One region of the Alkalinema pantanalense CENA528 genome, then DNA from elsewhere that is predicted to be linked to it. Evidence: riboswitches for the same ligand, from Rfam matches in the RefSeq annotation. Region 1 holds a riboswitch; each other region holds the start of a gene.

The links. A riboswitch is a leader RNA that binds a small molecule or an ion and turns the genes downstream of it on or off. The one in region 1 is predicted to bind cobalamin.
Region 2: another riboswitch for cobalamin. It lies ahead of ACN4EG_RS26880 (energy-coupling factor ABC transporter permease); the one in region 1 lies ahead of ACN4EG_RS25360 (DUF1636 domain-containing protein).
Region 3: another riboswitch for cobalamin. It lies ahead of ACN4EG_RS25115 (hypothetical protein); the one in region 1 lies ahead of ACN4EG_RS25360 (DUF1636 domain-containing protein).

Annotation. Positions count from the first base shown of each region.
Region 1 is NZ_JBLZFX010000131.1:9,070-13,438, reverse strand. Features, by position in the region: gene ACN4EG_RS25375 (CobW family GTP-binding protein) at 172-1,233, opposite strand; gene ACN4EG_RS25370 (CobW family GTP-binding protein) at 1,377-1,898, opposite strand; gene ACN4EG_RS25365 (SufE family protein) at 1,908-2,357, opposite strand; cobalamin riboswitch at 2,567-2,712, shown strand; gene ACN4EG_RS25360 (DUF1636 domain-containing protein) at 2,884-3,207, shown strand; gene cobW (cobalamin biosynthesis protein CobW) at 3,227-4,270, shown strand.
Region 2 is NZ_JBLZFX010000169.1:1,566-5,934, reverse strand. Features, by position in the region: gene cbiQ (cobalt ECF transporter T component CbiQ) at 1-772, opposite strand, end outside; gene ACN4EG_RS26885 (energy-coupling factor ABC transporter substrate-binding protein) at 781-1,122, opposite strand; gene ACN4EG_RS26880 (energy-coupling factor ABC transporter permease) at 1,125-1,886, opposite strand; cobalamin riboswitch at 1,913-2,057, opposite strand; gene ACN4EG_RS26875 (DsrE family protein) at 2,174-2,545, opposite strand; gene ACN4EG_RS26870 (metal ABC transporter permease) at 2,667-3,494, opposite strand; gene ACN4EG_RS26865 (four helix bundle protein) at 3,561-3,932, shown strand; gene ACN4EG_RS26860 (metal ABC transporter ATP-binding protein) at 3,964-4,369, opposite strand, start outside.
Region 3 is NZ_JBLZFX010000128.1:3,416-7,784, forward strand. Features, by position in the region: gene ACN4EG_RS25100 (methyltransferase domain-containing protein) at 1-331, opposite strand, end outside; gene ACN4EG_RS25105 (hypothetical protein) at 563-1,006, opposite strand; gene ACN4EG_RS25110 (hypothetical protein) at 1,003-1,452, opposite strand; gene ACN4EG_RS25115 (hypothetical protein) at 1,442-2,026, opposite strand; cobalamin riboswitch at 2,314-2,458, opposite strand; partial or broken gene ACN4EG_RS25120 (IS1 family transposase) at 2,636-3,056, shown strand; gene ACN4EG_RS25125 (salicylate synthase) at 3,165-4,369, opposite strand, start outside.

The sequences.
Region 1 (4,369 bases):
AGTTGCAGGAATCAAGGTATTTAACCCCATTCCCCATTCCCCATTCCCCATTCCCCATAAGGATAGTGTCATGGGTGCAATTGGGTTAGGGACATCAGTCGTAAGGATGAGGGGTAAGGCACGCAATACCCCTCCCTCCAGCAGACAACTGCACTGATGAAAGACTGGGGATCAGGCAAGACAGGCGGTTAACTGTTGTTGCAGTTCATCTGCATTTAGATTGCGCCCGATCAAAACCATCTGGGTTTTCGGCGGAGTCCGCCATGCTTCTCCTTGCAGGTCAAACCGAGGACCACTCAGTTGAAAGACATTGCGTAAGTCGCTTTCTTTGAACCACAAAATTCCTTTGCCTCGAAACACCTCCTGGGGCAACCGTTCTTGCAGGAAGGTTTCAAACTTGTTCACGTCAAAGGGGCGATCGCTCTCAAAGGAAATGGACACAAACCCATCGTTATCTAAGTGAGCAGAGTGATGGTGATGATGCTCATGGTCATGATGGTCATGATGATGGTCATGATGGGCTGGATCATCTTGATCGAGTTGAGTTTGGTGAATCTCTTCCTGCACGAGATCGGTATAGGCTTCTGGGTTGTTATAGCCCACATCTAAAAGCAGTGGCAGCGGCACTTTTCCATGCTGACTGTGCAGGATTCTGGCACCTTCTTTGACCGTATGAATATAAGCTTCCAGGTTCTGGATTTGGTCTGGATCTGCCAAATCAGTCTTATTCAAGATCGTGACATCCCCGTAGGCAATCTGCTTGAATGCCGCTTCGCTGTCGAAATGATCCGGCGTAAAAGTCTCAGAATCGACGACGGTGACGATCGAATCTAACCGGGTCAGGTCACGCAATTCTGTGCCCAGAAAGGTCAAAATAATCGGCAGTGGATCGGCAACACCTGTCGTTTCGATCACCATGTAATCGACCCGATCGTTCCGCTCCAGCACGTTATACACTGCATCCACCAGTCCATCATTAATGGTGCAGCAAATGCAACCATTACTCAGCTCCACCATATCCTCATCCATCGACACGAGTAACTGACTGTCAATATTGATATCGCCAAATTCATTCACCAAGATCGCAACTTTTAAATCCTGGCGATTGTTCAAAATGTGGTTGAGTAATGTGGTTTTACCACTGCCGAGAAATCCCGTGATAATCGTGACGGGCATTCCTCGTTTGGGAATATCCAGGGTGCTGGGAGTGGAAAGAGTTGTTGTGTTGGTCATATCCAATTCCTCAAATTAAATCGCAATACATTCAATCAACTGTGCTTTGATTAATTCAGCATTTAAGTTTCGCCTGATGAACACTAGCTGATTACGCTTGGGTGACTACGGTTGAACGCTCTTGATATCGTACCGTTTTCCGCTTAGTTGCAAAGCATGGCGCAATGGGCGGCCCTGGAACCAGATAATTCCTTTGCACGGTAAATATCAGTGGAATGAGTGAAGGTAAAGGATTCAGCATCCACAACTGTCAGCAATGAAGCTAGCCGCGTGACATCCCACAACTCTGTACTGACAAAGCTCAACATGATCGGCAAGGGGTCAGCAATGCCAGTCGTTTCAACCAAAATATAATCAACTGAGTCATGGCGATCAACCATGTCATACACAGTATCAACCAAACTTTGATTGATGGTGCAACCAATACAGTCATTGCTCAGTTGCAGCATATTTCTATCCACGGAAACTAACAGTTGTGAATCAATATGAATGTCTCCAAACTCATTCACCATCACGGAAATTTTTAACCCGTGACAATCGTTTAGAATATGATTGAGTAGCATGGTTTCGCCGATGTCTAACAAGCCTATGACGATGGTAACGGGCATGACACGCTCAGGGATATTCACTGATTCTGGACAAACCTGCATGACCGGATTAGACATAATGACTCCTTAAGTTGGCAAGTAAGTCGTAACCAGATGATAAACTAGCGCTTTCTGTTGCACGATTTGAAAAATATTGTAAAAACCATTGACACGAGACGGAGTCAGGCTGACATCCGAACCGGTTGGCTGAATAAAATTAGGTTTTAACTGGATAATTTCTGCGGGGGCCAATCCGTTCAATCCTTCAACCAACAGCCCCAATAATCCCTTGGTTAGGTGAGAGTCGGAGTCGCCCTGAAAGATCATCTTGCCCTGCTCCAAACTGGCAGTCACATACACTTGAGATACACAACCAGGTACCCGATGGGCTGCCACCTTTTGCTCATCAGAAAATGGAGGCAGGCGCTTAGCAAAGCAAAGCAAGTACTTATAGCGCCGCTTCGGTTCCGAAATCTGTTGGAACCGCTGGACAATGCGCTCAAGGGAGGCAAGCAAGGGTTGGGGAACAAGCGACATACTGTTCTAGCAGTAAGTTGTCTATACAATGATAATCATTCTCATTGTATAGGAAGTGGGTGAAAAACTGAAGCAATTCTTCGCAAGCGATACCAACCCTGTGGTTGATCTACTTCCTATGTGGTACTGAGGCACACTGCCATGAGCAGTTCGCTGGTTTAGCTAAACCTAAAATTCAGAATGTGTCATCACAACCTTATTGTGTTACTATTTTTGGGAATTCATTCGGTTCTGGTGGGGAGCAGCCATCAGACGTAAGGGGGAAAGTGCAGTGCGAATCTGCCGCTGTCCCGCAGCTGTAAGGAGAAGTGCAATTCTCTGAGTCAGAATGCCCGCCGATTCGTAAACCCGTTACATAAACATCTGCGAGGTACGGATGATGAAAACTTCAAGTTTTTGCGATTCTCTACGAGACGCTGCGCGATCGGCTTTTTGTTGGAATTTTAAGATTGCAGCGTTCTGAGCTAACGATTTGAGTTGAACGCGCGATTAACGTTTAGCGAGGCTACCTGAGCAAAGGTGGCTGATGTTGCATCTAGAAGTTGAGGGACAATTCCTGTTCAATCAACTCCAGGGTGGGTTGGAAACCAGTAGCGAAGCGTGCATCCGTCTTCAACCTGTTCGCTGTATGGGAGCGTGCGATCGCGCCTGTGTGACAGCATTCATAGCTCCCAACAAGCTCACCTTTATTCTGAGCCAACTCTCCCCCTCCAATTCAGTCCCAGATCTGCTGGAATTTAGCCGTCAATATATCACTGCTTCAGATGGCAAAGTTCCCTACAAAGACCGCCCTGCGACCGTCAAACAGAACATTCATGCAGTTCTGCCGCCATTGCCGAACCAACCTTAAAATCACTTAGGAGTCAACCATGCACAAAATTCCTGTAACCGTCGTTACAGGCTTTTTAGGAGCCGGAAAAACCACACTCGTGCGTCATTTATTGCAGAACAATCAGGGTCGTCGCATTGCCGTGTTGGTGAATGAGTTTGGTGAAGTCGGCATTGATGGCGAGTTGTTGCGATCGTGTCGCGTTTGTGATGACGATGAAGACCCAAGTAACAATATTTTGGAACTAGCAAATGGCTGTTTGTGTTGTACGGTGCAGGAGGAATTTTTGCCGACGATGCAGGAGTTGTTGAAACGACGCGATCGCCTCGACTGCATCCTGATCGAAACCTCTGGTTTAGCCCTGCCCAAGCCTTTAGTACAAGCCTTTCGCTGGCCCGAAATTCGCACCGGAGCAACCGTTGATGGCGTTGTGACTGTTGTAGATTGTGAAGCCCTTGCGAATGGTCAATTTGTAGGTGATTTGAATGCCCTGGAAGCCCAACGGCAAGCCGATGATAGCCTAGAGCATGAAACTCCGATTGAAGAACTGTTTGAAGATCAGTTGGCGTGTGCCGATATGGTGTTATTAGCCAAAGTCGATCGCGTTGATTTAGCAACTCAACATCGCATTCAGCAGTGGTTACAAAAAGAACTTCCAACCGGAGTGAAAATTGTGCCCTGCAAACAAGGAGAAATTAGTCCTGATCTTCTACTGGGATTTAATGCCGCTGTTGAAGACAATCTCGACTCTCGCCCTAGCCATCATGATACGGAAGAAGATCATGAACACGATGAAGACATTACTTCAATTCATGTCGTTTTAGACCAAACATTTGACCCAGCAGAGTTGGTTAGCCGCTTGCAATCTCTGGTACAGCAGTATGAGATTTATCGGATTAAGGGCTTTGTAGCCGTGCCCAATAAAGCCATGCGGTTAGTCGTTCAAGGTGTTGGCAATCGATTTGATACCTTTTACGATCGCCCCTGGCAACCCGATGAACCGCGTCAAACTCGATTGGTCTTCATTGGGCGATCGCTCCAGCCAAACCAGATTTCTACAGCCCTCCTAGCTACTTACGCCTGAGTTGGTTTAAGCAGTCCTGTGAGTCATCAGGTCTGGCTTGAATGAGTCACCCCCAGAGATTAAAACTTTACATTCAAAATGAGAATGATTATTATTCTC
Region 2 (4,369 bases), on a different contig from region 1:
AAATCACTAATCCCACACATCCAACCAGAGATTCGATCGCATAGCGTTTGGAGTAACGATAAGACGGATTAGAGTAGACTTGAAAATTGCCGTTAAAACCACGGGAAGCGAGAGCAAGAGAAAAGCGATGGTAGTGTTGCAGCGATCGCACCATCAATTGACTGACTAATAGTCCTGTACTGTGCATCCACTGCTGGCGGGTGCGATAACCACCGCGTGCCCGTTGTGCCAGTTGAAGTTGTGTTAAAATATCGAGAAACAGAAAGATGAATCGATACATCAGTAGCAACAGATCAATTAACACAGTAGGGATGCGACATTGACGCAAGATTGACAACAATTCTGCGAATGGAATGGTGAATAGAATGAATAACAGACAGGAAGTACAGGCAATCGATCGCATCCCCACTTCGATCGCCTGTACTAAGCCCGATTGACTGATAAAACCATACCAATTCCCCACTACCAGCCCCCCAAACGAATTCGTCTGGATCAGAGCGCGTTGATCCACCGGGACAATCTCCAACACCAATGCTGGAACGCTGGTCAACAGAAAGAGCAGCATCACGACCAGTACCGATCTATAGACCCTGAAAGGGGTTCGAGCATAGCCAACTGTCCATACGCTGAGCCAGATAAAAATTACTCCTTGAGTGGCAGGGTGGGCGATCAGGGCTATCCCCAGAACCACCAGCGCAAAGATCAGTTTTTGTTGGGGGGGTAAGGGTCGGAGACGATTGGTGTAGGCATAGGCATCGAGATGATGATGCATCGATTTAACTAATAATCCTTGAATTCCGGAGACTGGCTCACTTCTGGGTGTTGTTGGGATGCCTGTCGCTCATGCCTGCCTCGATACAGCCCAATTACATAGCCGATGACTCCCGCTCCCAGTCCGGCTTGCAGGGCAAACAGCAGCGATTCAATTTCACCACTGGCAGGTTCAAACAGAGGGCTGAACCAAGGCTGATAGTTAGGGTTGATCTCCTGAATCGCGGCTTCTGCTTCGCCATCGGCTCCGCCAAACTCCGCTTCGCGCACTAAAAATAGAGGGGCGATCGCCAGCACCACTACCGCCACAACCAGTAACCAGTTGTTCCAACGTTGACTTTTTGGGCTCATGCCTATGCCTCCTGCTTCATGATATTCAGGACTTGCAATTCTTCTCGGTTGTAGGTCTGCAACCAGTTCCATACCAGCACCGTCAACAACCCTTCGCTAAGAGCAAGGGGAATTTGAGTCACAGCAAAAATTGTGGCGAACTTGGTAAAGGCGGCGAAGAAGCCTCCGGTTGCCGATGGAAACGCCAGAGCCAGTTGCAGGGATGTGACAACGTAGGTAATCAGGTCTGCCAGGGTTGCTGCCAGGAAGATTGCCAGAGTTTGCCTGCCGCTGAAACGCATCACCAGTTGATAAATCCCGTAGGCAATGAAAGGACCCACAACTGCCATCGACACGGCATTGGCACCCAGCGTAGTTAAACCACCATGTGCCAGCAGTAACGCCTGAAATAACAACACCAGGCCACCCAAAACCGACATCACGGCTGGACCAAATAACACGGCTCCCAAGCCAGTCCCGGTCGGGTGAGAACAACTACCCGTCACCGAGGGAATTTTCAAGGCAGAGAGGACAAAGGTGAATGCTCCTGCCAATGCGAGTAATAGTTTGGTTTCAGGATGCTGATGGGTGATGTGAGTGAGCGATCGCAGCCCCCAGAACAGAAAGGGCAGATACACGATCCACCAGAAAACAGCCCAGCCGACCGGCAGGAACCCTTCCATAATATGCATGGCATAGGCAGGCGTGGGCGATCCAACAACTAAATAACAACTCAGCCCCGCCATCATCACAAGGCTGAACCATTGACGGTTTTTCCTGTTCATCTGTACCTCGCAGACTTCTCAATCAAAACAAGCTGTCACATTCGGCGGGCATCCTGACTTAAAGAGATGAATCTCTTATCACAGTTGCGGGACAGCGGCAGATTTACATTGCTCTTTCCCCCTTACGTCTGGTGGCTGTTCCCCACCAAAACCGAATTTTTCAACAATACCACCGATTCTCAAACAAACACCTTGACTTAAGATAATGTTTGGCTTGAAGCATCCCCACCATTCAGCAGGAGATGAGAGTCTCATCCCTCGCTATTTCACCCAAGAATAAGAACCAATCAGAAGTCCATGATTTTATCTGCTGCCAAAATCAAACTGGGTATATCCTGATTCTCTTTTGCCAACTGAGCGCCCGATCGTAAGTTGCTTGCTGTTATTCCTGCGGCTTCTGCACAAGCTGGACAGACCATCACCTTGCCCCCTGCTGCCACAAATTCATCATACAGTTGGGCTAGCGTCATCGGACTACTGCCCCACCGCAAATTCAAGGGTTGATTTTTGTCCGCAATCCGCACTCCTTCCAGAGTCAAAACCAGCATCACCTGAGCACCCCGTTTTTGCAGGTTCGTCCCTAATTTCAGTGCCATAAAGGCAGCATGCAGGTCATCAGTCCCATGATTCAGATGCAACGATGGTCTGCCCCTGTCCACTGGTTGATGATCGCGGTGATGTCATCATTCAGGCTTAGTACCCGCAGAAAAGGAAGTTGTCAAATGACGGGCCGTCAAACTTTATCCAAACTGGTGTTCAACGGTTTACAGCCAGAACATTCTAGCTTCGCAAGAGACGAGGCAACCCCATTGCCGTTAGAAAAATCACTAACTGGGTTGCCACAATACTGGGACCAGACGGCAAATTGAACGCCGCAGAAACTACCATGCCAATGACCGCACTTAACGCCCCTAACCCTGCCGATAGCACCACATAATTGGTGAATGTCCGGCTCAGCAATCGGGCGGCACAGGCAGGAATGACCACAAAGGCACTGACTAACAAAACACCGATCGCCTTAATCGAGATGCCCACCACCAGCGACAGTAAGACAATAAATGCGGTTCGGTGAAGGGATACAGAGACTCCACGGGCGATCGCCAACGGTTCATGCAGGGTCAACAACATTTGCGTTCGCAAGGTTAATCCAATAAACACCGTGCAGACGATTAATAACAAACTGCTCAAGACTAAATCCAGTTCTCGTACTGCGAGAATATCGCCAAACAGCAGGTTATTCAGTCCACCTTTGTACTGTCCAACAAAGCTGAGGACAATGACAGCGATCGCCAATGATGAAGAATAGATGATATTCAGCAGTGCATCGGTCCATAACCGGGTTCGTTCTAATAGATACGTGACTCCCAGGGCAAAGCAAACGGCAAAGGGTAACAAGACAACCGATGGATTAATGCCAATCAGTAAGCCAATGCTGATACCCAACAAAGCTGAATGTCCTAAGGCATCACTGAAGAAAGACAATTGGCGTAGGATCGTGAAGCTGCCCAGCATTCCGCCCATTAACCCGGTGAGAATGCCACCCAATAGTGCCCGTTGCATAAAGGGAAGCTGGAACAGTTCGATGATGCGGGTGAGGTCAGTAGACATAAGGGGGAGTGGGGAAGGGGGAGTGGGAAGAATAGGGGAGAGGTTTAGGATTTTGGGGTGTAGGTGATGGCTGTTGGGAGGATTCAGTCTTATCGGGATTTGGAGGTTTGGCAGCAGGGGATGGAGTTGGCGGAAAATTGCTATCGGTTGACAAAAACATTTCCGAAGGAAGAAGTTTATGGCATGGTTTCACAAATTCGGAGAGCAGCGGTTTCAGTCCCAGCCAATATTGCTGAAGGCTATGGACGAGAATATCGAAATCAATATATTCAGTTTCTTCGCATTGCTCAGGGTTCTTTAAAGGAACTGGAAACCCATCTTTTACTAGCTGTACGAGTTGAATTGATCACAGATCACAAAGCTCAACCCATTCTCACTCAATGTGAATCTACAGGTAAATTGCTCCGCGCCCTCCTCCGCGCCCTTCAAAAAACTTGACAGATTCCCTACTCCACCTTCCCCACTCCCCTTAATGCTGATGACGATAGCGAACAAATTCAGCCCCGTAGGCAGCAGAAAGATTGTCAGGGGAGAGGGCAACTTCTGGAGTTCCCTGACAGAGTAAGGTGCGGTTTAAGCAGAGAACGCGATCGCAGTTTCGGCGCACCATATCTAAGTCATGAGAAATTTGCAGGATTGCCCAACCCTGCTCCCGTTTGAGTTGGTATAACAGTTGGTAGAATTCTGATTCACCCCGCACATCTAATCCTGCTGGAGCTTCATCTAGGATCAACAAACGACGGGGACGAACCAGACAGTAGGCTAGAAGGACACGCTTAGTTTCGCCTCCCGACAGCCCACTGATTAACTGATGCTTGAGATGGGCAGCATCGACCCGTGCCAACGCTTCACGAATGGCTTGGCGGCGTTTGCGG
Region 3 (4,369 bases), on a different contig from region 1:
AAATTCGGCTACTACCGCCAATGCCACAGCCGACATCTAAAACGGTTGTGCCTGCGGGCAGATGTTCTAGCCCACCCCAACGCACCATTTCATGCACAAAATCATATTTTGCCTGAAGAAAGTCTTTGCGCCGAGGGGGTGAGCCGTAGTGACCTAGATGAATATGCTCTCCCCAGTAGAACTCTAAGATGCCATCGTTTGTCCAGTCATCATAGGAATTGGCAACAGAATCCGCAGACTGATACGTTCGGGGAAATAGTAAGTACAATGCCAGTCCAACGACTAAGGCAAACAGCAGTAGCGCGATCGTGAGTAAGAGAAGTTTGAGCATCGTTTTTGAGCAGGTAGCCTTACAACCGTGATATCCAATGAGACACACTTTGAACCCTGTCTAGAAGGTAGCCTTTTAGCCTAGACAGGGCTTGACTGAAACGAGAACGCCTCGCAGAGAGCGGTTCTTGCTTCATCCTTTGCTTGACAAACGGGTGAACGGATGTCGGAATTTTTCCAGAATGATGCAGATAGTCTTTGAGCATAACTTCCCTCAGAAGGATTGCAGATGTTAACGCACAGGTTCGCTCTGCAACGAACAGACTGCGGGCTGAAATTCCTCCCAAGCTTTGCAGACTTGTTCATAGCATTGAACAGGGGTAATCAGTAAGTTCTTCAGATAGCAAAACGTGACTTGGTTGAAGGACTCCAGCAGAAAACCGACTTCGGTTGCCGGATCGTAGGCATCAACTGCATCCAGAATGTGAGCGTTCATAAAGTGATGGCGAAGAATCACGGTGTCCGGAGCCACTAACCAGGCATTTAGGAAAGCAGCCAGACGAGAACGCCGCACGAAGTAGGTTTTGAATGATTCTCCAGCAATCTCGATCGCTGGAGAATTGGTGCTACAGATAACAGCTCCTCGACCGCCACTCAAGTATCCCGACCAAGCGTTATAGCCAATGGCGAGTAAATTGGTTGCAATAAACTCTTGCTGCCAGTCTGACTGATTCATAGAGATCTCCTGTATGAGGGTACACTCGGCTGAAACTCTGCCCATCGTCGCTGCACCTGTGAGTAGCACTGCGGGGGTGAAATGGCTAGATTTTGCAGCAGGTTGATCTCTACTGCTTGGTTGCCGTGGAGCAGCAAGACAATCTCCTGAGCCGGATCATAAGTTGAGAGGGCATCGTTCACTACATCAATAATTTCCGGCTCTAGTTCAAGACTTCGCAAATACTTTGGAACCCGCGATCGCGCCACAAAAATCGGATCAAATACAGCCACCTCTACATCCCAGTCAAATGCAGGTGAAATCGAATTCATCCCATCACACACTAACAATCCTCCTCCGTGCTGAAGATAGCCAGACCATGCCTGATATCCAAGCATCAGACTGTTATGTTCGATAAATCGGGCTTGCCAGGGCGTGCAGTTTCCCTGCCACAGATCATTGTGCATTGGCGTTCTCCCGGATTGCCTTTGTCGCCTGCACCATGTTCTTGAGGGCTGGAATCACCTCTTCCCATCGTCGTGTTTTCAAGCCACAATCTGGATTGACCCAAATCTGACGCACAGGTAAGTTTTTGATTCCAGCTTCGAGTTGCTGGACTAGCTGCTCCGTGGTTGGAACAACCGGACTGTGAATGTCATACACGCCATTCCCGATCTGATGCGAATAGCCTGCTTCTGTGACTTCTTGCAGCGTTCGGTTATTGCTGCGACTGTTCTCGATCGACAACACATCGGCATCCAACCGCTCAATATGCTGAATGATGTCACCGAATTCGGAGTCGCACATATGCGAACGAACACTCCAATTCAGCACATGGTCATAAAGGGTAGTGTCAGCAATGCCGATGCGATCAATCCCAGCTTCGAGTTGGATTTTCCAGTTCGCAAATTCAACCTCTCGAACCTTTTGCAGCAAGCTTTCGGCATCAGATTTACCGCTCCAAAAGGCTTCTAACGCCGTTTTAACCTCACGATTTTTACCTATGCGGGGATACCCCAGCGTTGCAGTTTGAATAGTCATAGCTGTAGCGTTCCAAATTCTGTAAAAAACATGTAAAAGTGACTGTCTCCCGGTAGGGAAGCAGACCATAGCCAGACGTAGCGAGGACATTAGCTGCAACTGCCAGATGCAATATCAGCCACCTTTGCTCAGGTAGCCTTGCTAAATGTCAATCGCACGTTCAACTCAAATCGTTAGCTCAGAACGCTACAACCTTAAAATTCCAACAAAATGTCGATCGCGCAGCATCTCGTAGAGAATTGCAAAAGCTTGAAATTTTTATCATCCGTACCTCGCAGATGTTTATGTAACGGGTTTATGACTCGGCGGGCATTCTGACTCAGAGAGTTGCGCCTCTCCTTACAGCTGCGGGACAGCGGCAGATTCACACTGCACTTTCCCCCTTGCGTTTGATGGCTGCTCCCCATCAAAACCGACTTGACCCTAACAATAACACAGTTGACGCGCAGCGCAGCAGCTTTACCCTGCATTTCTTCATAGGCAAATTACTGAACCACTTCAAGATATAGCGCCTTTCTCAAATTACTTACGCTATCCGTAGAATAAAGATGATCCGATTTGATTTGTTTGTTTTATACTGAGTCGAACATCAAGCATCATCTTTGCGCGGGGGAACTCGACGAGCTGGAGACATTTGTAGGGACAAAAAACAAAATTTGGCGCTGGACTGCCGTTGACCGCTTCAGAAAAGGGATTTTAGGGTGGGTGCTGGGCGACCATAGCGCTGAGACCTTTAAGCCGTTGTGGATGATTGTTGCGACTTGGGAGTGCTTTTTCTATGTTACGGATGGATGGTCAGTCTATCCTGGCTTTATTCCAGACGGTGATCAGATTGTCAGCAAGACCTATATGACGCGAGTTGAGGACGAAAATACTCGTTTAAAGCACTATCTAGCTCGCTTACATCACAAGACGTTGTGCTATTCCAAAGCCGTAGATATGCTGAGATGACTCGATTCGTAGGGCTATGCCCCGCCGCAGGCGTATGCTACTGCACTACCTCAAGTTTGGCGATGTTCCTGTTCCTTAGTAAATCATATCCCTATTCAGCAACCCAAGCCGATTTTACAAGCGAATGCCATCGGCTTGGGTTGGCGATCAAGCTAGAGCAATGGCCAGTTGCCGATGGATTCGAGTTCTAAGCTTTCAGGACTAAATTGGTGAGCATGGTATTCATCTTGTTAACTGATTCAACATACTCGTTTTGCGGAATCGATTCTGCCACAATGCCTGCTCCTGCATTAAAGTGAATCCGATCTCCATACTGGTACACCGATCGAATGGCGATCGCAAAATCAGCCAGACCTTGGCTATTGACCCAACCAATGCCCCCTGCGTAAATTCCGCGTGGTTCCGTTTCCAAGCGATCGATCCATTCCAACGCACTTTGCTTATCAATACCAGACACCGTAATCCCAGGAAACAGCACCTTTAGCGCATCCCAGAGGGTTTTGTCATCACGCAATTGTCCACCCACCCGCGAAGACAAATGCTGCACACAGCGATATTGCTTGACTTGCATGAAGTCAAACACCCGCACCGTATCCAGATCACAAAACTGCGAAATTTCGTCCTGGGCTAACCAAATGGACAATGCATGTTCCTTAACTTCCTTAGCATCGGTGAACAGTTCCTGGTAAAGTTGTTCATCTTCCGCTAAATCAGTTGCACGGGGACGAGTTCCCGCCAAGGGATTGGTAATGACAAAGTGATTACGATCGACCGTCATCAAGATTTCTGGACTGAACCCTACCGCACTCACGTCCTCCAAGCGGAAGCAGTAGGAACGGGCAGAATTATTACTATCACAGCCTAGGCAATAGGTTCCCAGGACATCCATTTCCCCGGCCAGCGTCACCGATCGCGACAGAATCGCCTTATGTAAATGCCCTGCTTGAATCGCTTCAATCAGGCGGCTGACTTGGGTTTGGTATTGGGTTTGATCACTAAAATCGACCGTGGGGGGAGTGGCCGTGTACTGGCGCAGTGGCGTGTCGATCGAGAGGGCTTCTAGAATTTTTGTGAGCGACTTCACACTGCGGATATGCACGCCCTTAGGCGTCAAATGCAATTCCGTTTCTGGAATGAGTAGATGGAGCAACGGTTGCTGAATCGCCTTCTGGTAGGGCGAGTAGAACCGAGCCATGTCAAAGCCCACGTAACCATAGGCAGTCCAATCTTCTACGGGCAACGTTGCCAGAATCGCTTCAACCTGTTTGAGCGGATCAGCCGCGATCGACTGAGTTTGCCGCTCTCCCATCGTGTTAACCGTCACAGAGTCTGTTCCCACAGCAATGCTACAGAGAGCATTTCCCGCAATACGCACCTCCCGATCGCTATGAT